DNA from 3 places in the Neobacillus pocheonensis genome. Region 3 is predicted to be linked to each of the others. Evidence: predicted binding sites of a transcription regulator. Region 3 holds the regulator's gene; each other region holds the start of a gene.
The links. The regulator Rex, encoded in region 3, represses fermentation and respiration genes when NADH is low (regulators of the CRP and FNR family bind a similar motif). The targets are predictions, from matches to a motif close to TTGTGAAATATTTCACAA.
Positions count from the first base shown of each region.

Region 1: the regulator Rex is predicted to act here: its motif matches at 5,854-5,871, upstream of ABES02_RS19170 (cytochrome c oxidase subunit 2A).
Region 2: the regulator Rex is predicted to act here: its motif matches at 1,799-1,816, upstream of nirB (nitrite reductase large subunit NirB).

Region 1 covers NZ_JBCNAD010000034.1:6,879-17,962, reverse strand. The annotation lists gene ABES02_RS19200 (hypothetical protein) at 1-137, opposite strand, end outside; gene ABES02_RS19195 (DUF2249 domain-containing protein) at 267-500, shown strand; gene ABES02_RS19190 (carboxypeptidase M32) at 869-2,368, shown strand; gene ABES02_RS19185 (DMT family transporter) at 2,365-3,285, shown strand; gene ABES02_RS19180 (b(o/a)3-type cytochrome-c oxidase subunit 1) at 3,301-4,959, opposite strand; gene ABES02_RS19175 (cytochrome c oxidase subunit II) at 4,959-5,435, opposite strand; gene ABES02_RS19170 (cytochrome c oxidase subunit 2A) at 5,456-5,605, opposite strand; gene ABES02_RS19165 (type III polyketide synthase) at 6,268-7,356, shown strand; gene ABES02_RS19160 (isoprenylcysteine carboxyl methyltransferase family protein) at 7,357-7,926, shown strand; gene ABES02_RS19155 (dynamin family protein) at 8,243-11,084, shown strand, end outside.
Region 2 covers NZ_JBCNAD010000018.1:160,957-172,040, forward strand. The annotation lists gene nirB (nitrite reductase large subunit NirB) at 1-1,677, opposite strand, end outside; gene ABES02_RS09460 (acyltransferase family protein) at 1,889-3,034, shown strand; gene ABES02_RS09465 (hypothetical protein) at 3,075-4,061, opposite strand; gene ABES02_RS09470 (hypothetical protein) at 4,080-4,340, opposite strand; gene ABES02_RS09475 (hypothetical protein) at 4,530-5,339, shown strand; gene pruA (L-glutamate gamma-semialdehyde dehydrogenase) at 5,498-7,045, opposite strand; gene ABES02_RS09485 (CamS family sex pheromone protein) at 7,163-8,323, opposite strand; gene ligA (NAD-dependent DNA ligase LigA) at 8,339-10,345, opposite strand; gene pcrA (DNA helicase PcrA) at 10,376-11,084, opposite strand, start outside.
Region 3 covers NZ_JBCNAD010000013.1:51,662-62,745, forward strand. The annotation lists gene ABES02_RS07390 (aminotransferase class V-fold PLP-dependent enzyme) at 1-1,017, shown strand, start outside; gene ABES02_RS07395 (ABC-F family ATP-binding cassette domain-containing protein) at 1,425-3,344, opposite strand; gene moaC (cyclic pyranopterin monophosphate synthase MoaC) at 3,521-4,018, shown strand; gene ABES02_RS07405 (redox-sensing transcriptional repressor Rex) at 4,046-4,699, shown strand; gene ABES02_RS07410 (YhbD family protein) at 4,818-5,441, shown strand; gene ABES02_RS07415 (polymer-forming cytoskeletal protein) at 5,454-6,176, shown strand; gene ABES02_RS07420 (cytoplasmic protein) at 6,193-6,903, shown strand; gene ABES02_RS07425 (MDR family MFS transporter) at 6,916-8,433, shown strand; gene ABES02_RS07430 (YdiK family protein) at 8,486-8,686, opposite strand; gene ABES02_RS07435 (CPBP family intramembrane glutamic endopeptidase) at 8,683-9,405, opposite strand; gene groES (co-chaperone GroES) at 9,718-10,002, shown strand; gene groL (chaperonin GroEL) at 10,054-11,084, shown strand, end outside.

The sequences.
Region 1 (11,084 bases), on a different contig from region 3:
TTTTCATCATTTTTCGTGTTTTCGTAACAGTTGAAACAATAAATCTCTTTTTCATTCGTAAGAACACCGTTTAAAAAGCCGTCTAAACAATAGATATCTTTCTTGCAAGCTAAACACGTACCTACTAATTCAGTCATTGGTACTCCCCCTAAAAAATTCACATTCTATTAACAAAATCATGTTTTGGGTGTGATGAGGTTCACTCGGTGGTGACGATTCTTTTTCTATAATAAAAGAGGATTAACAAATTAAAAGGAGTGATAATGATGCAAACTTACGCAAAAGTAATTAATGTACCAGATTACCCGCCACGAGAAAAACATTTGACAATTTTTAACACATTCGACGAATTAGTATCTGGTGAGACAATGCAGATTGTCAACGACCATGATCTAAGACCGCTTTTATATCAGTTCATGATGGAAAGAACGGAGCAATTTACTTGGGAATACCTTGAAGAAGGTCCTGAAGTATGGAAAGTTGCCATTAGCAAAAAGTAATAGTGTCACTCAACTCTCTCTGAGCATTTTATTTATTTTCCATTGAAGCATCTCTATTTTCCTATAAACTTATTTTACAACAGAATTCATTTCTGTTGTTTTTTTAAGTTCTGTTATACTAAATTGTTGTTTTTTATACTCTGTTGATTGGAGAGGAAGGCGCTCGACTCCTGCGGGAGTACGGGGCAGGGGAGACCCCACAGGCGCAAATGCGCCGAGGAGGCTCCCTGGCACGCCCGCGCGGCGCTGAGCGCCTGGAGCGGAAATCAACAGCCAAATTTAAAAGAGCCTTTTTATAAGCCCATTTCGTAACAATTTTTCAGAAAAATATGATAAAATTTAATCGGTACTGAAATGGGGGGAATGCCATGACTACGGTTTTAGAAAAAGAGTTTATTGAATACGTGAAGAAAATGTCTGCTTATAATGAAGCTATTGGATTAATTTATTGGGATCTACGTACTGGCGCTCCAAAGAAGGGTGTGGAACAAAGATCAGAAGTAATCGGAATGTTATCATCTGAAGTTTTTAAAATGTCCACCTCTGAAGAAATGGCAGCTTACATAGCAAGCCTAACCAATGCGGAACTTCCTGAATCAAGCAGAAGAATTCTTGAAGAATGCAAAAAGGAATATGAACGAAATAAAAAAATTCCTGCTGAAGAATATAAAGAATATGTCGTTCTTCAGTCTAAAGCTGAGAGCATTTGGGAAGAGGCAAAAGAAAAGGCTGACTTTACCATGTTTAGTCCTTATTTAGAGAAATTGGTAGAAATGACAAAACGGTTTATTTCCTATTGGGGATACGAAGGAAATAAATATAATGTGTTATTGGATATGTTTGAGCCAGGGGTTACAACTGAAGTACTAGATAATGTATTTGGTGAACTAAGGGGAAAAATTGTCCCTCTGGTAAAGCAAATCTCTGAATCCTCCAATAAACCTAAAACGGACTTTCTATTTAAATCATTTAATAAAGAACAACAGCGAGAATTTAGTTTAGAAATTCTTGCCCAAATGGGTTATAACTTTAAAGCTGGCAGACTGGATGAAACCGTCCATCCATTTGCCATTGGACTAAATCCTGGGGATGTACGTGTAACAACAAAATATGATGAGCAGGATTTTCGAACTGCTGTTTTTGGTACGATCCATGAAGGCGGGCATGCCTTGTACGAACAAAATATATCAAAAGAACTGATTGGCACTCCGCTTTGTACAGGAACTTCAATGGGGATTCATGAATCACAATCTCTTTTCTATGAAAATATTGTGGGACGAAGCCTTTCATTTTGGAAAAGAAATTATGAACTTCTAAAGAAGTACTCCTCCGGTCAATTTGAACACGTTGGGATTGAAGATTTTTATCGGGCAATTAATGAATCAAAACCATCTTTTATCCGAATTGAAGCTGATGAATTAACCTATCCGCTGCATATTATCATCCGATATGAAATCGAAAAAAGATTATTTAATGATGAAATTGAAGTGAAAGACCTGCCGAAGGTCTGGAATGATATGTATGAGGAATATTTAGGTATCCGTCCAGGTAATGATGCAGTTGGCGTTCTCCAAGATGTCCATTGGGCAGGAGGGAGCTTCGGCTATTTCCCTTCCTATGCATTAGGATACATGTACGCAGCTCAATTTAAGCATAAAATGCTCGAGGAACTTCCGAATTTTGATCGGTTGCTAGAAGAAGGAAACATGCTGCCGATTAAAGAATGGCTGACAAAAAATATCCATCGATACGGAAAAATAAAAAAACCGTTAGAAATCCTGCAAGATGTAACGGGGGAAGGGCTTAATGCTAAATACTTAATTGATTATCTCTATGAGAAATACGGGAGGGTTTATCAGCTAAATTGAAGACGTCTATTCCGATGCTACTCATTTCCTCAAGTGCAGCCTTATGGGGAATCATTGCGATTTTTGTAAGAAAACTTACGGGTTTTGGCTTTTCCTCAATGGAAATTGTGACATTACGGGTTGTCACAGCAGCTATTTTACTTGGTATCATTGGTATGATCCAATATCGGGACCAACTAAAAATTGCTCTAAAGGATCTCCCAATGTTTATTGGGACGGGAATTTGCAGCATAGTGTTATTTAATTGGTGCTACTTCTCTGCCATAAGTCAAATGAATTTATCGATTGCCGTCATCTTATTGTATACAGCACCTGCTTTTGTCACTGTTTTATCCTATTTCTTTCTAAAAGAAAAAATGAATTCGATTAAGCTCATTTCTGTCGGAGGAACGATTCTTGGCTGCGTATTGATTGCAGGAGTCAATGCGAAGGCTGCCGTCTCCATCAGTGGAGGGGGACTGCTCACAGGCCTTGGAGCAGGTTTCGGCTATGCACTTTATAGTATTTTTGGTAAATTCGCCCTTAAAAAGTACACCCCCTTTACGGTAACATTTTATACATTTATTGTCGCAGCCATCACTTTGCTGCCTTTAACGGGTTTATGGAATAAGGGGCAAGTTCTAATTAGTGGGGATGTTGTCTTTTATGGAATCGGATTAGGATTGTTTCCAACCGTTCTTGCCTATTTATTTTATACAAAAGGGCTCGAGAATGTTGAAACCAGTAAAGCTGCCATTATTGCCACTGTAGAGCCGATTGTTGCTACCGTATTAAGCGTATTTTTATATGACGAAAATTTCGGTGTCATTCAAGGGTTAGGCTCAGCGATTATTCTATTATCTGTTCTACTCATAAATTTGCCAGCGGGTTCGGGGAGAAAAATGCTAAAACAAAAGGCTTCAATCAAAAATGATTGAAGCCTTTCATCCTTTTTACCAGGTCTTAAAGCCCTTAGATCCTGGTGGTGCATTTTGTATGATATCAATAAATGGTATTGTGTAAGCAAATAGGATGATGGCAGCAGTAATGCCAAGCCATAGTTTCCAGTTTTCAAATACCATTGGAGCTGTTTCCTGTAGGTTTTCTGCTTCACCAACAGGGAATTCTTCTTCACCTTTTGGAGCAAAAAATGCTAGGTTAATGAAAATAATTAAAACTAGGATTATGCCTAAAAATAAGATTGTTCCGCCCACAGCTTGAGCAATTTGATATGGAATCCATTCAGCTGCTTGTTTTGCTCCGCCATATGTGGAGAAAGCAGAACGTCTTGGTCCGCCAAGAAGGCCTTCAAAGTGCATAGCACCTGACATAAACACCATCCCAATAAACCAAACCCAGCCTTGAATGATACCTAATTTATTCATCGCTTTTGTCAGTTTGCGTCCTGTTAAATGCGGAATAAGCCAATAAGAAATCCCAAAGAACGTTAATACTACAGAAGTGGCAGCAGTTAAATGGAAGTGCCCTGTAACCCAAATGGTATTGTGAACGACTTGGTCCATTTGGTTTGAAGCATTGATGATACCGCCTGCGCCTGCAGGAATGAATGATGCCATACCGATAAATGGAACAGTGAAACGTGCATCTCCCCAAGGAAGAACCCTAAACCAGCCAAAAAGTCCTGTTGCCCCTTTAGAGCGTCCATATCTTTCAAATGTAGCAAATAGAGAGAACGCAGTCATTAGGGATGGGATAATAACCATGAAAGTTAGGATTACTTGGAAAAACTTCCAAGCTGGATCAATTCCCGGTTCTGTTAACTGGTGGTGGAATCCGACCGGAATAGAGAATAATAGGAATAAAATAAATGATAATCTTGCTAAAGAATCTGAGAAAATCTTTCCTCCGATAATTTTTGGAATAATGGTATACCAACACATATAAGCGGGAAGTAACCAGAAATATACTAATGGATGTCCGAAATACCAGAATAAAGTACGGCTAACTAATACATCAACAGTGTCAACTAAGCCAAGTGACCATGGGAGCAATTGGAATAAAACGGTTGCTGCTACACCCAGAGTAGCGACAATCCAAAGTACTGTATTAATGACAGCCATGAAGCTTAATAATGGGCTAGGTTTTCCAGGATTATTCCTGCGCCATTTTGCATAGGTCATAATTTGTGCAGCACCGTCGATCCAACTTCCTACAACGACCAAGGTCATTCCTAGATAAAAGATCCAATGTGCTTGTAATGGTGCATAAAAAGTATAAAGAACAGAAGCTTTGTTCAATAGAATCATTGTTGCAGCCATTGCAGTACCAATAGTCATGGTCCAAAAACCAATCCAGCCAGTACGTCTAGCAGCATTAGAGTGGGTTCCTGCTGTACGGCTTACTGCAGCATATTGAAATCCCATAATAAAGAAGGTTGTTAACACAAGTCCCATCATGACGCCGTGAACGGTTAACAATTGATAATAACCGATGCCTCCAGGGAGTTCATATTTTCCAGAACGGACGAGAGTTTGCAGTAAACCCATTAGACCTCCAAGAGCAAGGGCTGTAAAAGCCACATAAAAATGCGCCATTGAAAGCTTTGCATCACGAGGGTCAACTTTTATTTTTGAAACAGCTGAGTTAACCATTATTTTACCACCTCAATTTTCGAGCTCATTAAATGGTGACCAGCACCACAATATTCATTACAAACAATTAAGTACTCTCCAGCTTTGTCAAACGTTGTTGTATACTCACTGACATAACCAGGTTCAAGCATCATATTAATATTGGTTCCCGCCACTTCGAAACCGTGGATAACGTCTTTAGTAGTGGCGATCACTCTAACCTTTGCCCCAAGCGGCACTTTCACCTGTCCAGGATTATAAGAGAAAGTAGATGCTACAAATACTAATTCATAATCCCACTCTTTACCTTCAACCTTATGTAAGCCTGGTTTGTCAAATGGCTTTGTTTGATCGACTTTTGCCGGGTTTATAGTCGTTAAGCAGCTAGGCGGTTTATTGCCTAGATAGAAGGCGCTTACACCTACAACTGATAAGAAAATAACAAGGCAGCTAATTCCAAAAATCAGCCAAATTTTTTCAAATTTATGCATATGCATAATTATTTCCTCCTTAATCTTTAAAAACGTTCAACAAATAGGTAGTAGACACTGATCCAAGTGACAACAATAAAGATTCCCAAAAAGAAAACAGATGCGAGTGTCCCCTTGAGAGAAGAGCTGTCTTCAATTTCTGTTTTTTGATTTGTTTTTAATTCCGTTTTCGCCATCCCCTTGCACTCCCTTCAGAAAATTAAAAAATAATTAAATTAGTTCTCTTTCATAATACAAAACTATCATGAAAGAAAAATATGAAATTTGGAAGTTCACAAATTGTTCATTCCTTAGGTATCTACAATGTTAATGTTAAAAACTTGATGCAACAGTGATTTATATCACAAAAGACAGGAGGCATTTGTGACTAAAATGTGAATTATCACTTTTGACCTGTGATAAATGTAATTGATTATCATTTAATATGTGAAAAAATGTTCAATTTTAAATTGTTGTCACAAAATTGGGAAAGTGGAAATATGATAATAATAAATGCTTAATTTTCCTTCAGAAAAGAGCGTGCTTCTAGTGGAAAAATATTATTGTGAGAAATGTCGACTTCTCTACGATACTGTGGAAATCTGTAAGATTTGCGGATCAATCGCGAATAAAAAAATAAAAATTGAAGTTCAAAAACAACCTGATAAACAATAAAATGGAAATGTTTATGCAATGTACGAAATGCAATTCCACGCTATAATAAAAGAGCACAACAACAACCTTCAAAACGTTTGCTTCTCCATATTGGGGAAGCTTTTTTTATGTATCCTTCACTTTCTCCGTATAATCCTCTATTGACTGGAAAAAATATCCTTACCATCGTCGAAGGAGAATGATTATGCCTACGATTACTTCCATTGCTGAGGCTATTCCCCCATATGAAATTAAACAAGAGCAAGCATCGGAGTTCGCGAGAGAACTTTTCACAGATTCGTTCAAGGATATTGAACGTCTATTAAAAGCGTTTCAAAATGGTCAAATCGAAAAGAGACATTTCGTGAACAATATAGAATGGTTTCATGAGAATCATACCTTTGAGGAAAAAAACAACGCATATATCGATTCGGCTGTCACACTCGGAAAAGAAGCCATTGAAAAGTGTTTACATAGTAATTTTTTTCTCTCCGAAACGATTCCTTATGAAGAAATAGACGCGATATTTTTTATTTCGACTACCGGTATCGCTACCCCGAGCATTGAAGCGAGAATCATGAATACATTGCCGTTTCGGCCCCATACGAAACGAATCCCGATTTGGGGTTTGGGTTGTGCGGGTGGAGCTGCTGGCTTATCTAGAGCATTTGAATACTGCCTTGCTTTTCCTAAAGCAAAAGTCCTTGTCCTTTCTGTTGAATTATGCAGTTTAACGTTCCAGCACAATGACCTTTCCAAAAGCAATCTAATTGGAACCACTCTCTTTGCTGATGGTATTGCCTGTGCATTGGTTTGTGGAGATGAAACTGGCCATGAAGGCTTTCAAAAGCAAGCAACTTCACCTTCTATCATTTCAACCCAGTCCACACTTATGCCCAATTCTTTAGATGTAATGGGCTGGGACATAAAGAATTCGGGATTGTATGTCGTTTTTTCTCGGGATATCCCCCATATTATTGAAGATTGGCTAAAGCCAAATGTTAGTGCCTTTTTAGAGGAAAACGAGCTCACTCTTGCACAAATTGACCATTTTATTGCCCATCCAGGCGGGAAAAAAGTAATTGATGCCTATATAAATTCATTAGGAATTCCTGCTTCGATGACGGACATATCTCTTGAGGTTTTAAAACAGTATGGTAATATGTCCTCTGCCACCATTTTGTATGTACTCAAACGTTATATGGAGAGGAGGATTCCCGAGGGATCAATCGGGCTTTGCACCGCTCTTGGTCCTGGATTTAGCTCAGAATTACTTCTTTTGAGGTGGAATTAAATGATTGATATTCTTCCGTTCATGTTTTTATTTTCTTTCATAGTGCTACAACGAATATTGGAACTTTTGGTGGCGAAAAGTAATGAAAAATGGCTGAAGCAGCAGGGAGCCGTTGAATTTGGAAAAGGCCATTACTATTTTATGGTACTAATGCACACGATGTTTTTTGTCAGTTTATTAGTAGAAAAGGTTTTTCTAAATCGTGGATTATCCCCTGTTTGGCCCTTGTTTCTTTTTGGATTTGTTCTAGTCCAATTCTTAAGGATTTGGGTTATTACATCACTTGGAAGGTATTGGAATACAAAAATCATCGTCTTACCAGGTGCCAAAGCAGTCAAAAAAGGTCCGTACCGTTTTATTAGGCACCCAAATTATTTTGTTGTCTCAATCGAATTACTGGTTATTCCCTGCATGTTTTCCGCTTATTATACTGCTTGTTTGTTTACATTATTAAATGGAATAATCTTGACCATTCGAATTCAAGAGGAAGAAAAGGTATTGAAAAGCTTAACGGAATATGAAGGAGATTTTCAGGACTGTAATCGGTTTATACCAAAGTTTGTTAAATAATTGTGACAAAACAAAAGGTGTATTGAAAATGATTATCAGCTGTGCTATTATGAGGTTAACGATGAAAATCATTCTCATCTGAGAGTCTGATAAGGAAGGTGTTACATATGACTTTTGCTTTTGTGGGCGGAACGGTTATAATCTATGCATTTGTCATGAAGCACGTTTTAAAAAATGTTACACATTAATACATTTTTTCATTAAACCAAGGTGAAAGCCTTGTTTTTTTTTGTTTTCAATAAGTGTCAAGATAGGAAAAGTTTGAATTATCGTATAAAATAAAACTATTAATATGTTGTTAAGGGGTATATACGTAATGATTAAAACAGTCAATCCAAATGAAACCAGGCAATCGCTAAAACAGAAGCTTGTTTCAATATATGATTATTTATTGGCAGAGAAGGACTTGCAGCATGCTGAAAAGGTGAAGCAACTTGCCAAAAAATTAGAAAATCGCGAATTTACCATTGCGTTTTGCGGCCATTTTTCCGCAGGAAAATCGACGATGATTAACCAGGTTGTCGGTGAAAATTTACTCCCATCTAGTCCGATTCCCACGAGTGCAAATTTAGTAAGGGTAAAATCAGGCGAGGAATACGCCAAAGTGTTCTTCAAAAATGAAAAGCCGAGGCTTTATTTAGCTCCCTATGATTATGAAATGGTCAAAAACTATTGTAAAGACGGTGATAAAATCGAGGAGATTGAAATCAGCCACAGCGATTCTCATCTACCTCCTAACACAGTCATTATGGATACTCCCGGGATCGATTCTGCTGATGATGCACACCGTATTGCAACGGAATCAGCCATTCATCTTGCTGACTTAATTTTCTACGTGATGGATTATAACCATGTCCAAGCCGAGTTAAACTTCCTATTTACAAAAGAACTAACTGAAGCAGGTAAAGAAGTATACTTAGTCATTAATCAAATAGATAAGCATAAGGATGAGGAATTGAGTTTTCAAGATTTCCAAAAAAGTGTTGTCGATTCATTTGCCTCATGGGGCGTAAAGCCAGCGCGGATTTTTTATACATCCTTAAAGTATAAAAACCACCGCTTGAATGAATTTCATGAGCTTCAGGACTTCATTGCTGAAAAATTGGAATCAAAGGACCATTTTTTCCTTCCGTCGATTTTTCATTCATTGAAAAAAATAACCCAAGATCATCTGAACGAATTAAGGAAGGAAGAAGATGAAAAGCTCATCCCTTCTCTCGAACTATTTAATGAATTACCAGAGGATGAAAAGGAGTCTTTGTTAGTAACTTACCAAGGCATCAGCTTAGACTTAATGAAATTAAACGAAGGGGTTAGCGTAAAAGAGAAGGAATTCGATCATGAAATCACCCAGATCATGAAAAATGCCTACCTTATGCCTTTTCAAACAAGAGCATTAGCGGAAAGTTACTTAGAATCGTGTCAGTCGGAATTTAAAGTGGGCTTCCTCTTCTCCAAACAAAAAACGTTAGAGGAAAAAAAGGCGAGGCTGGATCATTTTTATCAAGATATTCTTGAAAAAGTGAAATCACAGCTTGAGTGGCATTTACGCGAGTTCTTACTTCGTACCCTAAAGGAAACCAAACTTGATTATGGTGAACTTCTGGGTGTTGCGCAGGCCTTTTCAGTCCCAGTTCCGATTGAAATTTTAAAACAAACGGTTAAAGGCGGTGCCCGTGTAACGGGGGAATATCTTCTCCACTATACAGAAGATGTCGCCAATGAAATTAAGAAGTTAGCGAGAAATCATTTACATGAATTTAAAGCTCGTTTCTTAGAAGCATTAGCTGAACAAAACGTTAAATTAAAAGAAAAATATGAGAAAGAATATAGCAAATTCGAGAAATACGTAAATGCATTATCTGCAATAAACCAATCTGAAAGCAAAATAAATAAGATTGAAAATCATTTTTCGGAGATGCTTATACAATTAGGAAGCCTTAAAGAAGATACTTATCATCTGTTTAACCAAGATGATGAAGAGGAATATGAATTAATCAAGGCCGAGGGAGACATCCAAGCAGTTAATGGGAAAACTGCAAAGCCTGAACAAACAGTCCAAGCAAATATTGTATCTGTTAAGGAGAAAAAGAATGCTCCAATCGCAGACAATCGTCTAAAAATTACAATTGAACGATTACATCAGGCATCAGAAATCATTCAAAGCCTGCCTGGTTTTCAAAAGCTATCCTCTGAATTAGACGAAAAGGCAGATAGATTGAATAATAAAGGCTTTACTGTAGCCCTGTTTGGTGCCTTCAGCGCGGGTAAATCCTCTTTTGCTAATGCGTTAATGGGGGAAAAAGTGCTGCCTGTATCACCGAATCCAACAACAGCTGCTATTAACAAGATAAAGCCAGTAACGGCTGAATATCCCCATGGAACAGTCCTGGTAAAATTTAAAGAAAAAACTACGATGCTCGATGATGTTAATCGTTCCTTAAAGGTATTTGAATATCATGCTGACAATTTTACAGAAGCAGCAAAGAGAATTGACCAAATACTGTTAAAGGATCATCAGACAGGAGTCTTAGAGAAGACCCATTTTGCTTTTTTACAGGCATTTAATAAGGGCTATGACCTTTTTGTTGATCACCTTGGTAAAATCAAAAAAACCGATTTAAATGACTTCCATGAGTTTGTAGCGCAAGAAGAAAAATCCTGTTATGTCGAATGGATCGAGCTATATTATGATTGTGAACTAACACGTAAAGGGATAACGCTTGTAGACACTCCTGGAGCTGACTCCATTAATGCCCGACATACGGGTGTAGCCTTTGATTATATCAAAAACTCTGATGCCATTTTATTTGTCACGTATTACAACCATGCTTTTTCAAAAGCAGACCGTGAATTTCTCATTCAACTGGGACGTGTGAAAGAATCGTTTCAAATGGATAAAATGTTCTTCCTTATTAATGCCATCGACCTTGCCGAAAATGAAGCGGAAAAGGTGGCAGTGGCCTCATATGTGGAGGAACAGCTTGTAAAATATGGGATTAGAAATCCGCATCTCTATTCTTTATCGAGCCTGCAGGCATTAGCAGAGAAAACCAATCAATCACAACATCCAAGTTCTGGGATGGCTATTTTTGAAGATGCCTTTTATCAATTTATTTCGAACGATTTAACTGAAATGACCATATCTTCAGCAGAGA
Region 2 (11,084 bases), on a different contig from region 3:
AACAGAGTACGTCCCGTCCTTTTGGATATTCGCATGCATTTTTTCATTTACAAGACGAGAATCACGATCATCCTTATATTCATCCATGTGAAGCATGCCAAGATAGTAGTTAATCGCCGGACGGCATTTCGTACAGCCCTCTTCATTGTTCCATTCCAGCACATTCATGACTTCTTTCACACTGGTTAAGCCTTTAACTTTGATTTCTTCAATCAATTCCTCGCGGCTTAAGGCTGTACATCCGCAAATACTTGCTTTCTGGGCAGCTGCAGCATCAAATTGGTCCCCAAGTGTATGGGCAAGAATTTGGCTGACCATCGGTTTGCAGCGTCCGCAAGAACGTCCTGCATTCGTGCAGTGGCTTACTTGATCAAGTGTAGTCAAGCCTTGTGTTTTAATCGCCTCGACAATGGCGCCCTTTGTGACTCCGTTACAGCCGCAAACCAGTTCATCATTTGGCATGGAGGCCACATCCCCACCTGCCTCAGCGCTGCATTCTGTTTGAAAAATCGAAACACCAGTGATATCTTCTTTTTTCGTCAGCATTCGGAATAACCTTGTACTGTCTTTTGTTTCCCCATACATCACAATTCCGACAATCGTATTATTTCTTGTTAAAACTCGTTTATAGATGCCTTCGAATTCATTGTAAACCATGATCGATTTTGTTGAACCATCTTCAAAAATCTCTCCTGCAGAGAAAAGATCAACCCCTGCAACCTTGAGCTGCGTTCCGGTCACGGACCCTGTATAGGGCTCTCCAACCATTCCAGAAATACGGTTTGCGAGCACTTTGCCTTGTTCATATAACGGCGCAACCAGGCCATAAACCATTTCTCTGTGTTCTGCGCATTCCCCAACTGCGTACACATGCGGTGTACTTGTTTCCATAAAATCATTCACAACGATTCCACGGTTTACATAGATGCCGCTGTTTTTAGCTACTTCTGTATTGGACTTAATCCCAATGGCCATGACCACAAGGTCTGCTTCCACTTCAGAGCCGTCTTTAAAGCGCAGGCCTGTCACACGCTCGTCTCCAAGGATCTCAACTGTTTGTTTTTCCATCAAAAAGTTCATGCCTTGTGACTCTAGTTCCGCCTTTAATAAGGAGGAAGCAATTGGATCTAATTGGCGTTCCATCAAATGCGGCATAAGGTGAACGACATCTACTTGCATTCCTAAGTTCAGTAAGCCTCTAGCTGCTTCAAGACCAAGGAGCCCGCCGCCGATTACTACTGCTTTTTTGTATTGACTGGCTGATTTGATCATCATTTCACAATCATTAATATCACGGAATCCGGTCACGCCGATTTTGTCCGCGCCAGGAATTGGTAGAATGAAAGAATTCGATCCTGTGGCAATAATCAATTCATCATACTCTACTTCACGGCCTTGGTTGCTAATCACTCGTTTTTTTTCCACATCGATTTTGACTACAGCTTCACCTGTAAATAATTGAATATGATTTTCCTTATACCAATCTAAAGGATTAATAATGATTTCATCAAAGTTGGCATCCCCTTGCAGGATGTATGATAATTTAATACGGTTATAGTTTGGATGCGGTTCTTGTCCAAAAATAGTTATTTCAAATTGTTTTGGTGCTAGTTTAAGAATTTCTTCAATTGTTCTAACGCCAGCCATTCCGTTTCCGATCATCACTAATTTTTTCATGTTGGGTCACTCCCTATATATTAGTCGTTCATTAATTACGTTTTTCATATTTTTCTCTATAGATATATTGTAATTACCTGTCAGCGAAAAATTTGTGACGTTCGTCACTTTTAAACAACATCTGTGAATGGTTTCACATTATTGTCATAAACCTTATTTTGCTGGATAATAAGTTTAAAAATGGAATATTTTAGAATAAATGGGGGGCTATATGGAAAAATCTATTTTTTCAACTACTAGACAATATGATTTAGATTGGATTCGCGTCTTAGCAACGCTTGCCGTATTTCTTTATCATTGCTCGATGTTCTTCAATCCCTTTCCGTGGCATGTGAAAAACAATCAACTAGACTCAGGCGGAATCTTAGCCTTTTCGCTGTTTGTTGGCTCCTGGCTTATGCCCATCTTTATTGCTGTATCTGGAATAAGTGTAGTCTATACCCTGCAGAGGCGAACCGGATCCGTGTATATTCGAGAGAGACTAGTACGACTTGGAGTACCGCTTTTGTTTGGAGTGGTATTCTTGACCCCTCCACAAGTTTTCATTGAACGTGTTACTCACAATCAGTTTAATGGCTCTTTTTTTGACTTCCTCCCTCATTATTTTGACGGTTTGTATTTAAGTATTGGCGGAGATGGAAACTTTGCTTTTTTTGGTTTGCATTTATGGTACTTACTTGTTCTTATGGTATTTTCACTTCTTACCTTGCCTCTTTTTAAAAAAATAAGCAGGTATAACAAGTTTGGTATGATTCATTTTTTCATCCTACCTATTTTGTTGTTTTTAGTAGGACCGATTAAAACAGTCAATTTAGGCGGATGGGATATTATTTTTTATTTAGTCCTCTTTATTTATGGCTATTACTTTTTATCCAATGAAGCATTTAAACCTGCTCTTCGAAGAACGATTAGGATTCATTTTAGTATCGCTATTATTACATCCATTGTTTTCATCATATGGTTTATGAAGGCATTCCCGAAGCCAGGTACAATTAACGACATTATTTTTTATTCTGTTCATGCGTTAAATTGCTGGAGCTGGCTGTTATGTATTTTCTTTTTGGCAGACAAACATTTAGCTTTTCCAAACCGTTTCTTAAAATATGGCAGTGAAGCCTCGATGCCTTTTTATGTGCTGCACCAGCCTGTCATTGTGTTCCTTGGATATCTTATTTATGATTTGTCGTGGCCAATGCCCGCTAAGCTTATTTTTCTGATAACGGTTTCGTTTGTAGTGATTATGCTTTGTTATCAGCTAGTGATTAAGCGCATTCCTGTTTTGAGATTTTTGTTTGGGATAAAAAGTACAGCAATTTTAAAGAAAGGCTCTGCTAGTAATGCTATTTCACAATCATAAAGAAGAGGGTGCCCATTTATTATTTGGGCACCCTCTCTCATTAGGCTGGCTGTTTATTTTTTTTCAAAAGAGTGAATGGTTTTACCAGTGAATTCAAAACGGGGGCTATGGCACCAATTAATGCAACAGGGACAAGTTCCCATAATACCAACGGAGGAGTGATTAGAATGCCAAACCGATGAATGGCAAATAAAACAAGAAAGTAGGCTGCACTCCCCATAAGGCCTGCCAGCCAGTTGGTTTTTTTAAATAAGAAAAAGAAGAGAGGAATCAAGATGATCGTAATCGGAACATAAGAAGTTGGGTAGTTTACTGCAGCAAAGATGGATTTACCAACAAATCTTAGCAGGATATATAGGGCCGCTGCCGCGACAGGAATAGAAAAATTACGATAAATCCTAATGATAATAATGGTTAAGGAGGCTACCATTAGCACGGAATAAATCGGATAAACCCATTCCGGTATGCCGCCAAATATTTGTGAGGCCGGGTCTGAGATTAATTCTAGTATTTCATTTGAGGCAATTGATTTACCATGAATATACTGGTCATAGGAAATCGCTCCATTTTCCTGCTGCATGTTTGGAAACAAGAAACATTCAAGAAGAAACATCGCAAACCACGTATGCATGGACTTCCACGTTGGTTGCACGTCCCGACTATAAATATAGTAGCCTCGCCAAACGCCAAAAATCATAATATCAGTGGCAATGTAGTAAATAAAATGAGTCGGGCTCCATGTTGTTAAATCAATGCCGTAGGCAATATGATAAGTAAAATCTAAGGGAATTCCAATTAAAAATAGTGCATAGCCGATGGTTATAAGGTTTCTTGAAAAACGATCCATATAATGTGAGCGCCGCCATTCTTGGATGAGCAAGATGGCCCCAAGAGCAAATCCCATCGTATTGACGATATGAGGTATGGAGTATTCTTCAAATAAATACTTAAAATGATAGGAGGCATCCCATGCGGAACCAATGAATTTTAATAAAAAGGCAATTACCCACAAACGATAATATTTCAATATACCTTCCCCCTTCGCTTAACCAAGTAAATCAAATATATCCCCATAAATAGCGATAAGGATATAATTAATCGCTATGGCAATTCCAAACGTAATTCCCGCTATCCGAGCATTTCTTTGTGTAAATAATCGATACATAAAAACAATTCCAGAGGCGACAACAAAAATGTTGCATAATAAAAAAGTCCAAAGCAAATTTTCACTATGGGCAACTGCTGTAACATGTAATAAATAGAACGGTATCAACTGGCCAGTTCCTCCATTAATTGAGCAATTCAAACATAATCACTTCTTTATTTTAATGACGAATTATTTCGTAAAATTGTTTCAGTATTATTGTGACTTCTTCTCTATATTATCATTATATTAACTATTGTTGAGTAGATTACTTACAAAAAATTCTTGCATTGGATTTAATAGGAATTGTATATTAATAAAATGGACCTTAGTCTGAAAGGAGTATGACTTTTGCGACATTTTATTATTCCCCTATTAATATTATCTACTTTGCTTATATCTGCATGTAATTCAATAAAAGTGCCTAAGTCTACGATGGACCATCAAATGAGTGCTACTCCCACAAATGTGGTGCCAACAAATTCTGAATGGAAAATCTCGGATCATCCGAAAGCGAACGAAGAACTGCCCGTTTCAATTTTGATAATGGATAAAGCGGGAAACCCCATTAAATCCTTCGAAACTGTTCATGAGAAAAAAATGCATTTATTTATAGTTAGCAAGGATTTATCTTATTTTTCTCATATTCATCCTGAATATAAAGGAAATGGAGAATTTGATATCACTACGGTATTCCCCTCAGGTGGAGATTTCAAACTCCTCTCCGAATTCACACCTAAGGGCGGTGGTGATCCTAGTGTGGAAAGCAAGTGGGTTCAGATAGAGGGTGAACCAGCAAAGGGAGTGCCTCTCATCCCTGATAAGAAGCTAACTAAAGTGATTGAGGATAAAAAAATCTCGCTCTCGTTTGTAAATTTGAAGGCTGGAGAAACTTCACATCTGACATTTACTATCCATGATGCTAAAACCAATAAACCGATTAAAGATCTGGAGCCATATTTAGGGGCAATGGGCCATGCTGTTTCGATGAGCGGTGATGCCGAAAAATACCTGCATATTCATCCAATGACCATGGAAGGGAATGGACCGAAGGTTACGTTTATGACTATTTTTCCTGATAAGGGAATCTATAAAATTTGGGGGCAATTTCAGCAAAAGGGGAAAGTCTTTACGGTTCCTTTTGTAATAAGAGTTTCTTAACCTTGTGAAGGACATTTCTCTGGGTTTCTTGATGGGTTTTGTCCTTCATTCAGTTTATGAAAGACATTTGCCTGATTTTCATATTGAGTTTTGTCATTTATATAACTTTTACATCAAAAAAACCTCTTCTCAAATCTAGAGAAGAGGTTTTATCCTTCTTAGTACATTTCAGAAGTAGTTTTAGCCTGCATGTGAAGCAATAGGTAGTCAGGTCCACCTGCTTTTGAGTCTGTTCCTGACATGTTGAAGCCGCCGAATGGCTGGTAGCCAACGATTGCACCAGTACAAGAACGGTTAAAGTATAGATTTCCGACATGGAAATCTTCACGAGCTTGCTCTAAGTGGGCACGATTTTTCGTGATAACAGCACCTGTTAAGCCATACTCTGTGTTGTTAGCAATTTCAATGGCTTCTGTGAAATTCTTAGCTTTTGTGAAACCAACCACTGGGCCAAAGATTTCTTCCTGCATAATGCGAGAATCTGGAGCAAGGTCTGCAATAATAGTTGGCTTAATGAAGTAACCTTTAGAGTCATCGCCTTCACCGCCGGCCATTAATTTGCCTTCACCTTTACCGATTTCAACATATTCCATGATCTTTTTGAATGCACTATTGTCGATAACTGGACCCGTAAATGCGCCTTGCTCAGTAGGATCTCCAACAGTTAATTGATTCGTTAACTCTACAACGCGATTTAAAACTTGATCGTATACATCTTCAACGATGACAGCACGTGAGCATGCAGAACATTTTTGACCTGAGAAGCCAAACGCACCAGCAACGATGGATTGTGCAGCAAGCTCAAGATCCGCTTCAGAATCAACAACGATTGTATCTTTTCCGCCCATTTCGGCAATCAAACGCTTCATCCAAACTTGGCCAGGGTTTACCTTTGAAGAACGTTCGAAAATGCGAAGACCTACATCACGTGAACCTGTAAAGCTGATGAAACGAGTATCTTTATGGTCAACTAAATAGTCGCCCACTTCTGCTCCGCTTCCTGGAACGAAGTTTAGGACACCTTTAGGAAGACCTGCTTCTTCCATTACTTCAACAAATTTAGCCGCAACGATTGGAGTTGTTGAAGCCGGCTTTAATAGAACTGTATTACCAGAAACGATTGCCGCAACGGTTGTTCCAGCCATGATCGCTAATGGGAAGTTCCAAGGAGAAATAATGATTCCTACTCCTAGTGGAATATAGTCATAGCGGTTAAATTCATTTGGACGGCTGTTTACTGGTACGCCATTTTTCAGTGCCAGCATTTGACGGCCATAATATTCTAGGAAGTCGATTGCTTCTGCTGTATCAGCATCCGCTTCTCTCCATGGTTTTCCAGCTTCTTTAGTTAAAAGAGCAGAGAATTCGTTCTTGCGACGGCGAATAATTGTTGCTGCTTTAAAAAGCACATCTGCACGAACTTCTGCCTTAGTTTTCTTCCATGTTTTAAAAGCTTCAACTGCTGCTTGCATCGCTTTTTCAGCAAGCTCTTGGTTCGCTTTTGAAACTCGGCCAATCAATTCTTCTTTATTAGCAGGATTGTAAGAGGCGATTTTATCTTCAGTCGTAATTTTTTCTCCGCCGATAACAAGAGGGTAATCTTGTCCCAAATATCCCTCTACTGTTTTTAACGCATTAAGATATGCCTGGCGATTTTCTTCTGCCGTAAAATCTGTAAATGGTTCGTGTTTGTAAGGTTGTACCATTGTTCTGAAACCCTCCTATGTATTGAAACGTTTACACCCAATGTTCATTCTACAGCAATAATTTCATTGTTTCAAATGATTATATTTACAAAAAAAGCCGGCACAGCGGCCGGTCTTTTATTGATAAATATAAACAAACGGTTCGTCTTCATTTGCCTTGCGGACAATTAAGGCTTCAGGACCGTCGACTGACGTAATACTAACAGAAACAGAGATGTATTTAGGAAAATGTTCCATCACTAAACCTGTTAGGTACTGGGTAAAACCAATTCCTTCTGTTTTTCCATAAAATTGAATTGGAATGGTAATATTTAAATCCTGCAATTGATCTCCAACGTAAAACGCTCGGCCAATGACTCCATTGAAATTAGGAAAATATTCTTCCACGTCCTGCTTAAAGTTTAGGAAGGCCGTTACATCATCCCGGTGATCCTCCTGAGCATCCGTTGAAGGGAACAAATAATATTTTTCATTATCCTTTTCCCAGTCATTTAACGTTTGACTGCCTTTATCTACCGTTGAGTATGCAAAGTACCTTCCTGGAATCACGGACGACTTGCTTTGTTGTTCAAATAAACCAATCGTAATTGGGACGTCTGATAAGCCCTTTATGGCACGCATACGTTTGACCACTTCTTCGGCCATTTTCTTGCCTTCCCTTTCCATATCGGCGAAGGGAATTTTTTTCTCATAAACAGGGCCATCTTTTACAGTTTGATAGTAGTAAATGGAATTAAGGGCCAGTCCAATTGTAACGCCGCCTAGTGAAACATTTCCCTTATCATCTTTTGTTAAATAATCATGCTCTAAAATATGAGCCAAATAAACGGGAGAAGATGGCTCGCTGCCAGCCGGTGCCGTGTCAACCGGGTTTAATCCAATATTATCTGAGGCCTTGAGCCCTTCCCCCTTTAATTGTGGATCAGTAAATTTGCGGTTTAACCAAAGCCTTATCGTCTTTCCTTTAATTTCCTGACCTTCACGGAAATAATATTTATCAGTACTAAAACTATTTTGGGCAATTCGCATTAGACCCGTTTCAAATTCATTCAGGTCATAGCGAGTATTAATATTATTAACAACCATTCCGCGTGCTTCCCCGGGCTCAAATGGCAGGATGGTTCGATAATAATTGTCCGAAATATTGTATTTAGGAATAATCGCCTTCCCTTTCACTTTCTCCTCTGTTTGAACCTCTTCATTTTGCTTTTGAAAATTCGGTGCACATGCACTCAGCAAAAAGACAAGGGAGAGAGCGAGTAATGAGAGCTTTCTCACGTTGATAACACCTTCTTATTTATTTAATTCTACTAAAAGCTTCTCCTCATCCCATACTTCGATTCCCAGTTCTTGAGCCTTGGCTAATTTAGATCCGGCATCTTCACCTGCGATAACGAGATGGGTTTTCTTACTTACGCTTCCGGCTACGTTGCCGCCGAGTGCTTCAATTTTTTCCTTCGCTTCATTTCTCGATAACTGCTCAAGCTTACCTGTAAGGACTACAGTCTTCCCAGCAAAAATAGAATCAGACTCTTCAGCGGTAACTGGTTTTGCTCCTTTGTACTCCATGTTGACCCCAGCGGTCATAAGTTCTTGGACAAGCTCACCGGCTTCTTCTTGTTCAAAAAAGGCCACAATCGATTCGGCCATTTTATCACCAATTTCGTTAATCGCGATTAAGTCATCCTTGGATGCAGCAGCCAGCTTATCTATAGTGCCGAAACTGATTGCTAAGGTCTTTGCCGCTTTCGCCCCAACATGCCGGATTCCTAAACCAAAGAGCAGCTTTTCAAGTGAATTGCTTTTCGATGCCTCAATTGCCTTCAGTAAATTAGAAACCGACTTTTCGCCCATACGTTCAAGCGCTAAAAGCTGTTCACGGGTAAGCTTATAAATATCGGCTACATCACTGATTAATTTTTCCGCAAAAAGCTGACTAATGACCTTTTCCCCAAGCCCATCAATATTCATCGCATCTCTTGAGACAAAGTGAATCAAACCTTCGCGGATTTGAGCAGGACATTTCGGATTAATGCATCTTAATGCTACTTCACCTTCTAGACGGACCAGTTCACTTTCACACTCAGGACAATGGGTTGGCATGTGGAAATCTACTTCTTTTCCTGTCCGTTGATCAGCAAGGACATTGACTACTTCAGGAATAATATCGCCCGCTTTTTTAACGACCACCCTATCACCAATTTTTATATCCTTTTCACGGATTAAATCTTCATTATGCAACGAGGCACGCTGCACGGTTGTCCCAGCTACTTTCACCGGCTCTAAGATGGCAGTTGGTGTTACGACACCCGTCCTTCCAACGCTAAGTTCAATATCTATTAAAGTTGTTACAACCTCTTCAGCCGGAAACTTATAAGCAATTGCCCAGCGTGGGCTTTTAGCTGTTGTTCCGAGTGCTGCCTGCTGTTGTAAGGAATCTACTTTTATAACAATTCCATCAATCTCATATGGAAGGTGCGGCCGTTTTTCGACCCAGCTATTGACGTATTCAATTACATCATCAATCGTTGTGCATTTTCTTCTTTCTTTATTTGTTTTAAAACCAAGATGATCCAAATAATCAAGGCCTTCACTGTGCGAAACTACACCGCTTTCTCCGGTATTACCAATTCCGTATAAAAAGACATCTAGTTTTCTAGAAGCAGCAATCTTCGGATCTAGCTGTCTTAGTGATCCCGCGGCGGCATTACGAGGGTTGGCAAATAGCTCCTCACCTCGGTCATGTCGTACTTGGTTCAAGGATTCAAAGGAACGCTTTGGCATGTACGCCTCACCACGAACCTCTAATGAGACATTTTCCCGTAAGCGCAATGGAATGGATTTAATCGTTTTTAGGTTAGCGGTAATATCTTCCCCAATCGTTCCATCCCCGCGAGTGGCTCCTTGAATAAACATTCCCTCTTCATATCTTAATGAAACGGCCAGTCCGTCAATTTTCAGTTCACATACATATGAAAAATCATCCCCGACAGCCTGGCGGATGCGGCGGTCAAAATCCTTTAAGTCCTGCTCGTTAAAAGCATTCCCGAGGCTTAACATTGGAGTACGGTGCTCAACTTTTTCAAATACATCAAGCACGGCGCCGCCAACTCTAACGGAAGGAGAATCTGGTGTTTTTAGCTCTGGGAATTTTTCCTCAAGTTCCAATAACTCCTGCATTAGCTGATCATATTCCACATCCGGAACGGATGGCTGGTCTAATACATAATAATCATAGCCATATTGATTTAATAGGTTTCTAAGCTCATTCACTCTCTGTTCAGCGATTTGAAGGTCCATATACCCAGCCCTTTCATTAACATTTCAATCTTACGCTTTTTTAATTGGTGCGAATTTGGCCAGCAGACGTTTAATGCCAACCGGACTTGGGAACGCAATATCAAGCTCGGTTCCTTCGCCTTGGCCTTTTACACTAACAACTGTTCCAATCCCCCATTTACCATGCTCGGCTTTATCGCCAACCTTCCAGCCGATATCATCCCCACTGGAGGCCGCCGAAACGGGACGCATGACAGGCTTACGTGGTGCTGATGGAGTGCCAAATGAGCTTCCTCGGGCTTCGAATGAAGATCCTTTTGACCCAAATGATGATCCTGCCCCCCCAAATGCCCTTGAACCGCCAAAAGGAGACGATTGCCTTTTTTCAGGCTCCACTCCTTCTAAAAGGTCCTCTGGAATCTCGCTGATAAATCTAGATGCTGGGTTCATATTAGTTCGGCCAAATAACGTTCTCATTTGAGCGTTTGTTAAGAATAGAGTTTGCTCTGCTCGTGTAATTCCCACGTAAGCAAGTCGACGTTCCTCTTCCATTTCTGCTTCTTCCATAAGGGAACGGCTATGAGGAAATACTCCTTCTTCTAGCCCAATTAAGAAGACCACAGGGAATTCCAAACCTTTTGCTGAGTGTAAAGTCATAAGTGTAATCGAATCAGCTTTTTCGCCTTCTTCATCCAATGAATCAATGTCGGCAACTAGTGCTAAATCTGTTAAAAAAGCGACCAGACTTTTATCTTCGTTT
Region 3 (11,084 bases):
AATGAGTTTTTTAACCAGGGAGATCTTGGAGTGGTTCCTGGGCTTGGAAGGCCACACCAAACAAAGAAGGTTGAAAATGTGCTGGCAAAATTTTTTGGCACCGAGTCCTGTGCCTTGATTAGAGGGGCAGGGACAGGTTCTATTCGATATACGCTTTCTGCGTTACTGGATCCAGGTGATCGGTTGTTTATGCATAAAAGCCCTTTGTATACAACAACTAAGGAAACAGTGCGGATGTTAGGATTGAATCCGGTTTTTGTTGATTTTAATGATGATGAATCTATCAAGCGGGCGTTAAATGAACACCAGGATTGCAAGGTTTTTTATGCGCAGCATTCCCGGCAAATGCCTGATGATACGTATAGCTTATCAAATGTCATCCATTTGGTGAAAAAAATCCGCCCCGATTTGCCAATAGTCGTTGATGATAACTATACCGTTTTCAAGGTACCTGAAATTGGAGTAGAACTAGGCGCTTCCTACTCTTGCTTCTCAGGCTTTAAATTGTTAGGCCCTCCAGGAATTGGCGTGATTGTAGGAGAGGAAAGAGCCATCAATACTATCATTGAACGCAATTATTCGGGAGGCGGCCAGGTTCAGGGATATGAGGCAATGGATCTGCTTCGATCTTTAGTGCTTGCTCCTGTTACGATGGCTGTTCAAAACGAGGAAACGCATCAATTGGCAGACATTTTAAATGCAGGTGAAATCCCTGAAGTGGACCATGCAATCGTTGCGAACGCACAAGAAAAGAACGTCATTGTTAAGCTTAAAATGCCTATTGCTCAGAAGGTCATTGCCACAAGCGAAAAATACGGGGCTGCCATTTATCCAGTTGGAGCAGAATCCCGTTTTGAAGTTCTTCCGATGATCTATCGAGTTTCTGGATCATTTTTGGAGGCAAACCCAAGTTTAATCGAAACAGGTATAAGGATCAACCTGATGAGAAGTGGAGCCGATTTAGCTATCAATATATTAAAACATGCCATACCTGATGCCATGGGTATGAAAGACTAAATAAATAATTACCTTTCGATCTAGACGCACCATAAAGGTGCTTTTTTTTGTTGTGTGCCAGGCATGGCAACTATCTAGGTGGATGGATCTCAATATTATCTAGTGAATTTAATAGTTTTTTGTGGATAAAGTTTTTGTGCAATCGATCCAAAAAATCAAAATGTGGATAAGTACGTGTGTTCTTGTTGATAATGTGGATAAAATTAAGATTTACCGTGGATAATGTGGAAAAGTTTAATAACTGTTTGGAAATATACCATTTAATATGTGAATAACATTGTGGGAAATGAGGATATCTAAACAAAATGTTGATATCCCTCGAAAATTTTTTGAAAATTATCCACAACCAAAAAACATCTAGGAAAATCATGAAAAAACCGGACCAATAAGACCGGTTTTTTCCCAAGCTATTCCGCCAGCTCGGCCCATTCTTCCATCAAATGCTCGAGCTCTGCTTTGGCTTTTTCACTTTTTATGTTGATTTCCAATACTTTTTCGTGATCTTGAAAAATATCCGGCTCACATAATAACTGTTCAAATTCCTGGATTTCTTCTTCAAGCTCCTCAATCCTTAATTCGATCTCTTCTAATTTCCGTTTGCGCTGGCGTTCAAGCTTCTTGCTTTCTTTATCCTGTTGATAACTATTTCTTTCAACAGTATCCACTTGAGTCAATTTTTTAGCAGATTCGGCAAGGGCTAATGCAGCCAATTCTTCCTGCTCTAGCTTTTTCTCCAAATAATAATCATAATCCCCAAGATATTCACAGCTGCCCTGACGGCTTAACTCCAACACCTTTGTCGCGATACGGTTAATGAAGTATCGGTCATGGGAAACAAACAAGATGGTGCCTGGGTAATCGATTAAGGCATTCTCAAGAATTTCCTTACTATCAAGGTCAAGGTGGTTTGTAGGCTCATCCAAGATTAAGACATTTGCCTTCTCAAGCATTAGTTTTGCTAGGGCGAGGCGTGCCTTCTCGCCTCCGCTTAGGGTAGAAACCGTCTTTAACACATCATCACCAGAAAATAAGAAATTACCAAGGACCGTTCGGATTTCTTTCTCACTTTTCAACGGATATTCATCCCATAACTCATTTAATACCCGTTTATTGGACTTCAATTCTGCCTGTTCTTGGTCGTAATAGCCAATCGAGAGGTTTGTCCCATATTGAATCGTCCCGCTAAGCGCAGGGAGTTTTTTTATGATTGTCTTTAAAAGAGTCGATTTGCCAATCCCATTTGGTCCGACTAAGGCAATGCTTTCGCCTTTAAAGGCACGGAATGAGATATTCTCAGAAATCCTTTCACCATCATAACCAACTGAAAGAGATTCGACCAAAAGAACATCATTCCCGCTTTGTCTCTCAATATCGAATGAAAAGTTAGCAGATTTTTCGTCTCCTAATGGGCGGTCCATGACATCCATCTTCTCAAGCTTTTTCCGTCTGATTTGCGCCCGTTTTGTCGTTGAGGCTCGGGCCAAATTGCGCTGAATAAAGTCTTGTAGGTTAGCAATTTCCTGCTGCTGCTTTTCATACAGCTTCATTTCACGCTCATAATTGGCTGCTTTCTGATCAAGATATGAGCTATAATTCCCACTATACCGCTGGATTTGCTTGCGGGATACCTCATACACCTGTGTGACGACTTTATCTAAAAAATAGCGGTCATGGGAGACGATTAGGATGGCTCCATCATAACTCTGCAGGTATTGCTCGAGCCAGGAGAGAGTATCAATATCCAGGTGGTTCGTCGGCTCGTCCAGTATTAAGATATCAGGCTTGGTTAACAGCAGCTTTCCTAATGCGAGACGAGTTTTTTGTCCTCCGCTTAAACTGGAGATCATGACAGAAGAATCATGAAAATTTAGCCCATGCAGGACAGAGCGAATATCGGCCTCGTATTGATAGCCGCCCTGCTCTTTAAATTTTACTTGGAGACTGTCATATTCTTTTAATATTCTTTCGTATCGACTTTGGTCTTCGAAAATACTTGGATCCGCCATTTGTTTTTCAAGCCTGCGCAGCGATTGCTCCATCTGACGAAGTTCCTCAAAAACGGTCAGCATTTCTTCCAAAATAGACAATTTGGACTCTAACCCAGTATTTTGCGCTAGATAGCCGATGGTCACATCTTTTGGTTTGATGATTTCTCCGCCATCATGTGACAGATGGCCGGCAATAATCTTTAACAACGTTGATTTGCCGGCTCCATTGCGTCCAACTAGGGCAACGCGGTCTCTCGTTTGTAATTCTAGTTTTATATTCGATAAAATAAGGTCAGCACCATAATATTTTTGTAGTTGATTAACCTGCAATAAAATCATTAAAATTCACCTCTATTACTATAAATAGTTTACCGTATTCCTATAGGTCCGGCAATAAAGCGAGGCAGGTTATCAGGACTATTAATACTTTAATGCCAAAAAATTGTACGATTAGTTCAAAGTTTCACAGACATATAAAGAAAAATAGTGTATGATTTAAACGGAGGATTGTTTATATGGCAGAATTTACTCATTTTAATGAAGAAGGCAGAGCCAAGATGGTCGACGTTAGCGATAAGCCTGAAACGGCACGTACGGCGCTTGCTCATTCCAGTATTACGGTCAGCAAAGAAATTTTTGAAAAAATAACAAATAATGAAATGAAAAAAGGCGATGTCTTAGCGGTAGCTCAGGTGGCAGCCGTTATGGCGGCGAAAAAGACATGGGATCTCATTCCAATGTGTCACCCGATTCCATTAACGGGAGTAAATATCTCCTTCTCATGGGAACAGGACATTAACGATAACTATCAATTACATATTGCTGCTTATGTTAAAACAAAGGGAAATACAGGTGTTGAAATGGAAGCGCTAACAGCAGCATCCGCCTGTGCTTTAACTGTTTATGATATGTGTAAAGCGGTTGACAAAGGAATGGTCATCGGGCCAACCTATTTAGTAGAGAAAACTGGCGGTAAAAATGGCGACTTTAAGCGGACAGAACGAGTTAAATAAAACAATTGATGCGGGGGGTAGGAGATTATGAGCAATGAAACGATGAAAATACCACAGGCGACAGCCAAACGGCTGCCCCTTTATTATCGATTTTTAAAAAACCTGCATTCTTCGGGTAAACAAAGGGTTTCATCAGCAGAATTAAGTGAAGCGGTGAAGGTTGATTCGGCTACCATTCGGAGGGACTTCTCCTACTTCGGGGCTTTAGGGAAAAAGGGTTATGGATACAATGTGAATTATTTATTATCCTTCTTTAGGAAAACATTGGACCAAGATGAACTAACCAAGGTTGCCTTAATCGGGGTTGGTAATCTCGGTACGGCTTTTTTAAACTATAACTTTTTGAAAAATAATAATACCAAAATAGAATGTGCTTTTGATGTGGATCCTGCAAAAATGGGAACAATGATTCGCGAAGTACCGGTTTATCATATGGATGAATTGGAAAAGGTGTTAACGGACCACAGTATATCAGTGGCGATTTTAACGGTACCGGCACAGGTTGCTCAAATGATTACGGATCGACTGGTTAAAGCGAATGTAAAAGGGATTTTAAATTTCACCCCTGCCAGGTTAAATCTTCCGCCAGCAATTCGTGTTCATCACATCGACTTGGCTGTCGAGCTGCAATCACTTATTTACTTTTTAAAGCACTACCCAACGGATGAAATTGAAGAATAAAGAGATAGAGGGCTTTTCGCAAACCTGCGGAAGGCCCTTTTTTTATCGGACGAAACAAACGTATCTTTACAACGTAACAGTGTTATGTTACATTATTACACAGAAAGGGGTTTTCAAAATGAGCGAGGAGTTAATTTCCAAGAAGGAATTATTAGAGCTGGCGGGAATATCCTATGGACAGTTGTATAGATGGAAGCGAAAGGATCTCATCCCGGAGGAATGGTTTGTACGGAAATCCACGTTTACGGGGCAGGAAACATTCTTTCCAAAAGAAAAAATCCTAGAAAGAATCAACAAAATTCAAACAATGAAAGAAAACTTATCACTAGATGAACTTGCTGATATGTTTTCTCCTAGCCTAAGTGATTTACAACTTGAAAAAGACGAGTTAATAAAACGTAACATTGTTTCGGGTGCGGTAATGAATTTCTACTTAGAAAATGACCAAGACGGTCCAAAATTTAATTTTTCCAGAATGCTTGAAGTTTATGTTTTAGAAAAACTACTGCAGTCTGGAGAAATCAATTTGGATGAGGGGAAAATGCTGCTGCAAGTATTAAAGGATAACTCAGGGTTAATTAAGCAAAAAAGCTGCGAGCTTTTGATTACCAGAAAGCTAGGTGTGTCATCGTGTCTTTTATTGATTAATACCGAAGAGATCCATTTTGAGCGGGGTACAAAGGTCGTGGTACATGTTTCCTTGATGACCTGTATGGAAGAAATTAAATCGAAACTACTATAAAGGAGAATCGGGATGGAATTGAAAAATAGAGGGGACTTAGTCATTAATGGTTTGGGTTCGTCAAACGGCGGCCAATTTAATGTTGTTACATTAAATGGCAGAGGGACGATTAATAATGATTTAGAATGCCATGAGTTTGATTGTAACGGCTCAGGGGTGATCAATGGGAACCTAAGGGCTGCTGAGGCAAGGGTAAATGGAAATGCCAAGTTTAAGGGTACGGTCGAGACCGGTAAATTGAAGGTTGACGGGACGGCGAAATTTGAAAAAAACCTGCTTGTAAAAGATTTGAGGGTTTCAGGTAAAGTTTCTGTTGGCGGAAGTGTAAGGTCCGAGGATATCAAATTACGCGGATTTCTTACAGTCGGTGAGGATTGTGAGGCTGAGATTTTTAAAGGAGAATACCGGTTTACGATTGGCGGGCTTTTAAACGCTGATGAGGTAGATATTAAGATTTATGGGGAATGCAAAGCAAAAGAAATTGGTGGGCAAACCATTACGGTAAGGCAGCATAAAGGGTCGTTTATCGGCGCTTTATTCAAACCCATTTTCAAAGCGCAATTAGAAACGGATTTAATAGAAGGGGATAAAATCGACCTTGAAAATACGATTGCCAAAGTTGTGCGGGGCAATCAGGTTAGAATCGGTGCTAATTGTCAGATTGGCGTCGTAGAATACACAGAAGAATTCTCCCAGGATAAAAATGCTGTGGTGAATGATGTCAGAAAGTATTAGTGGGGGGGAAAGGGAAATGAAAAAAAACGGAAATCTTATTATAAATGGGTCGGGCAGTTATCCTGGCGGCCATTACGATAAAATTAGCATCAGAGGCGAAGGAACGATTGTCAATGAAGTGGAATGCTCTGTGTTCAATGTATATGGAACGAGTGAAGCGGTCGAAAATGTTAAAACAGGTTCAGTAAAAATTTTAGGGGAGGCCGAGGTCAAAGGCAGTATCGAGGCCGAAGAAATGCTTGTCATGGGAACGCTGGTGGTTGGCAGCCGGGCGCAGTTGAAAAAAATAAAGATTTTGGGGCTGCTGGAAGTAGGCGAAAGACTTGCAGGTGATCAGGCATCAATTAAAGGAAGCATCGCGGTAAATGGCGATGTGGAGTATGAGATGTTCGATTCAAGCGGCAGCTTTGAAATCAAGGGATTGTTGACGGCTGATACCATTAAGGTGGGACTGCGATACGGCCAAAGCTCCGCTGAGGAAATCGGCGGCGGAAAAATAACGGTGAAAAAGAAAAAAAGCTCGCTTCTTCCCTTCGGAAAAGACGCGGGGTCTCTGACAGCGAAGGTCATTGAAGGGGATGACATCTATCTGGAAAATACAACAGCCGATGTCGTTAGAGGTAATAAGGTAAAGATAGGTCCTGGCTGTCAAATTGGTTTGGTGGAATATCGCTTGGGCTTCGCTCAGGATTCTCAGGCAACAATTAAAACAAAGACACAGATATAAAGGAGAGATCGGATGGTAGCAAAAGAGAGTAAATTAGGATTGGTTGTCGCAGGGCTATTACTAGGGATCTTAATGGCCTCGATGGATAACACGATCGTCGTCACCGCGATGGGAACCATTGTCGGCGACCTCGGCGGGCTTGAGAGCTTTGTTTGGGTGGTATCCGCTTATATGGTGGCAGAAATGGCCGGGATGCCGATTTTTGGTAAATTATCAGATATGTACGGTAGGAAAAGGTTCTTTATTTTTGGATTGATTTTGTTTATGGCTGGCTCGGCCCTTTGCGGAACAGCCGAAACGATTACGCAATTAAGCATCTACCGCGCAATTCAAGGGGTGGGCGGCGGCGCGCTTGTACCGATTGCGTTTACCATTATGTTCGACTTATTCCCTCCTGAAAAACGCGGGAAAATGGGTGGTTTGTTCGGAGCTGTATTTGGGCTTTCGAGTATTTTTGGGCCATTGCTCGGGGCATATATTACCGACCATATCAGCTGGCATTGGATTTTCTATATTAATCTGCCGCTTGGCATTCTATCATTGATCTTTATTGTTATCTCTTACAAAGAATCACCTGTCCACCAAAAGCAATCGATTGACTGGTGGGGAGCGCTGACGCTAATTGGCGCGGTTGTTTGTTTAATGTTTGCACTGGAATTAGGCGGGCAGAAGTATGAGTGGGATTCCACGACAATCATCAGCCTATTCGCAGGATTTGCGATTCTATTGTTGATCTTTTTGTTTGTCGAGACGAAGGCAAAGGATCCAATCATCTCGTTTGCGATGTTTAAAAATCAATTGTTTGCAGGTAGTACACTGGTTGGTTTGTTTTACGGGGCAGCCTTTATGGCAGGTACCGTTTATATCCCGATTTTTGTTCAGGGAGTTTACGGCGGCAGTGCCACGAATTCAGGGCTGATTTTATTGCCGATGATGCTCGGATCCGTAGTGACTGCGCAGGTCGGCGGGTTCTTGACGACAAAAATGAGCTATCGAAACATCATGTTTATATCGGGTACTATCCTAATTGGCGGATTTATCTTACTAAGTACGATTACACCTGAAACAAGCAGAGCCATCTTAACTCTGTATATGATTGTTGTCGGTTTAGGAGTAGGTTTCTCTTTTTCCGTTTTAAGTATGGCAGCGATTCATCCGTTTGGTATGGAGCAAAGGGGATCCGCTACATCGACCAGTAACTTTATCCGCTCATTAGGGATGACCATAGGGATTACCATCTTTGGCACAATCCAAAGGAGTGAATTTACAGAAGGATTGAAAAAGGCTTTTTCCGGAATGGGGCCAATGCCAAAGGGCGGAGCTTTTGGGGATTCCCGAGCCTTATTATCAGAAGAAGCAAGAAAGAACATACCACCGCAAATTCTTGATAAAATCACCGATGCCCTCTCCAGTTCCATCGTCCACACTTTTACATGGGCACTGGTCCCGGCAGGCATCGCCTTCCTCTTCATCTTTACCCTTGGTAATGGACGTATGGTGTTTAATAAACAACAAGAGGTCTCAAAATAAAAAGGGTGTCAGGCACCATGTGGATTTTTCACATGGTACCTGACACCTTTAATCATTTTTCCACTTTGTTTTTGTATTTAAAATGGAAGGTGAACATTTTTAGGCCGGAACCGAAATCGAATGTTGCTAATAGAACCAGCAGGTAACTGAAGAAGCCCCAGCCGTTATTTTGAACGTCATCAATGGCAAAGTAGGTGAATAAGCCGCCTAAAAGAAAGTAAATCAATCCGGAAAACAAGGGTGAACGTCTCATAGAAAGCCTCCGATAAAGTTTTGAACCGCCTCTGCCTCCCGCATTAGTCTTTCTATATCATCTCTATAAACAGACTGAACGAGAACCACTAAGGTGTTCATAGTGACATGCGCAAAAATTGGCACGATGATGTGTTTTGTTTTGACATAAAGAAAAGCAAAGGTAAAACCCATAGCCGAATAAAGTAAAATGTGCTGGAATTCCATATGAGCAGCCGCAAAAATGACTGAGCTGATAATGGCGGAAATAATGAAATTAAATCGTTTATGAAGGGCACCAAAGATGATTTTTCGAAAAACGATTTCTTCTAAAATAGGACCCACAATGCTCGTTACAAAAATAGCTAATGGGAAGGATTCGATAATATCAACAATCTCCTTCGTATTTTCAGAGCCTGCTTCAATTCCGATTAGGTGCTCAATAATAGCCGCCACATACTGAGCAAATAAGGCCAAGAAAAAGCCGAGCACTGCCCACATGGCCGAATATCCGAAGGAACTCCCTCTTTGGTTGAGGCTTTTAGTTTTCATTTCATTTCGTAACATAAAAAGAATAATGATAAGGGCCAACGTAAAACTTGCCAAAAGCCATACGGGCACTGCTAACTCTTGCCTGCCGCCAAAATGCTTAAATCCGAACATGAATAACGGAACACCGATTAAACTGGAAAACTGCATAGCGATATATACAATTAAAATAATCCAATATTGCCTTTTCAAATAAAAAGTCCCCTTTATAACTATTTTTTAATAATAAAAAGAAATAAATTCGTATGGATTCCATCCTTCATTCTACCTTTAAAAATAGTCTCGTTCAATTTTGAATAAATTATCTAAAAAAATTTGAATAGAAATTGCTGTATTTCGCATACTGATTAAGGTTGAAAAAAAGATTTACCCTGCTATAAAAATTTTATGCTTCAGACTTGCAAAAGATTTTCAGATTCATTATTATAATAATTGTGTTAGCACTCATTCGAAGAGAGTGCTAATAAGTCAGAATTTCATATATTTTTGAGGAGGTTGTTTGATTTGTTAAGACCATTAGGTGATCGCATTGTCATTGAGCTTGTTGAATCAGAAGAAAAAACTGCAAGCGGTATCGTATTACCGGATTCAGCGAAGGAAAAGCCTCAGGAAGGTAAAGTTGTTGCTGTTGGTACAGGTCGTGTACTTGAAAGTGGCGAACGCGTAGCTCTTGAAGTTGCTGTTGGCGACCGCATTATCTTCTCAAAATACGCTGGTACTGAAGTGAAGTACGAAGGCGTTGAATATTTAATTTTACGTGAAAACGATATCCTAGCTGTATTAGCTTAATAGAACATTTTTTAAAAAATAACAAGAAAATAAGAGGAGGTTCTTTGAACAATGGCTAAAGAAATTATGTTTAGTGAAGATGCGCGCCGCGCGATGCTTCGCGGTGTAGATACTCTAGCAAATGCAGTTAAAGTTACTCTTGGACCTAAAGGACGCAACGTGGTTCTTGAGAAAAAATTTGGTTCACCTTTAATCACAAATGATGGTGTAACGATTGCAAAAGAAATTGAACTTGAAGATGCATTCGAAAACATGGGTGCAAAGCTTGTTGCTGAAGTAGCAAGCAAAACAAACGATGTTGCCGGTGACGGTACAACTACTGCAACTGTTCTTGCTCAAGCGATGATCCGCGAAGGCTTAAAGAACGTAACTGCGGGTGCAAACCCAATGGGTATCCGTAAAGGAATCGAAAAAGCAGTTGTTACAGCTGTTGAAGAGTTAAAAGCGATTTCTAAACCAATCGAAGGTAAATCTTCTATCGCGCAAGTAGCAGCAATCTCTTCTGCTGACGAAGAAGTAGGCCAATTAATCGCTGAAGCTATGGAGCGCGTTGGCAACGACGGCGTTATCACAATCGAAGAGTCTAAAGGCTTCACAACTGAACTAGACGTTGTTGAAGGTATGCAATTCGACCGTGGTTACGTTTCAGCTTACATGGTAACAAACACTGAAAAAATGGAAGCTGTTTTAGAAAATCCATATATCCTAATCACTGATAAGAAGATTTCTAGCATTCAAGAAATCCTTCCAGTTCTAGAGCAAGTAGTACAACAAGGTAAGCCATTATTACTTGTTGCTGAAGATATCGAAGGTGAAGCATTATCTACATTAGTAGTGAACAAGCTTCGCGGAACATTCAATGCAGTTGCTGTTAAAGCTCCTGGCTTTGGTGACCGTCGTAAAGCAATGCTTGAAGATATCGCTGCCTTAACTGGCGGAGAAGTAATCACTGAAGAGCTTGGCCGTGAATTAAAAACTGCTACAATCCAATCTTTAGGACGCGCTTCTAAAGTGGTTGTAACAAAAGAAAACACAACAATCGTTGAAGGTGCAGGAGATTCTGCAGCAATCGAAGCTCGTGT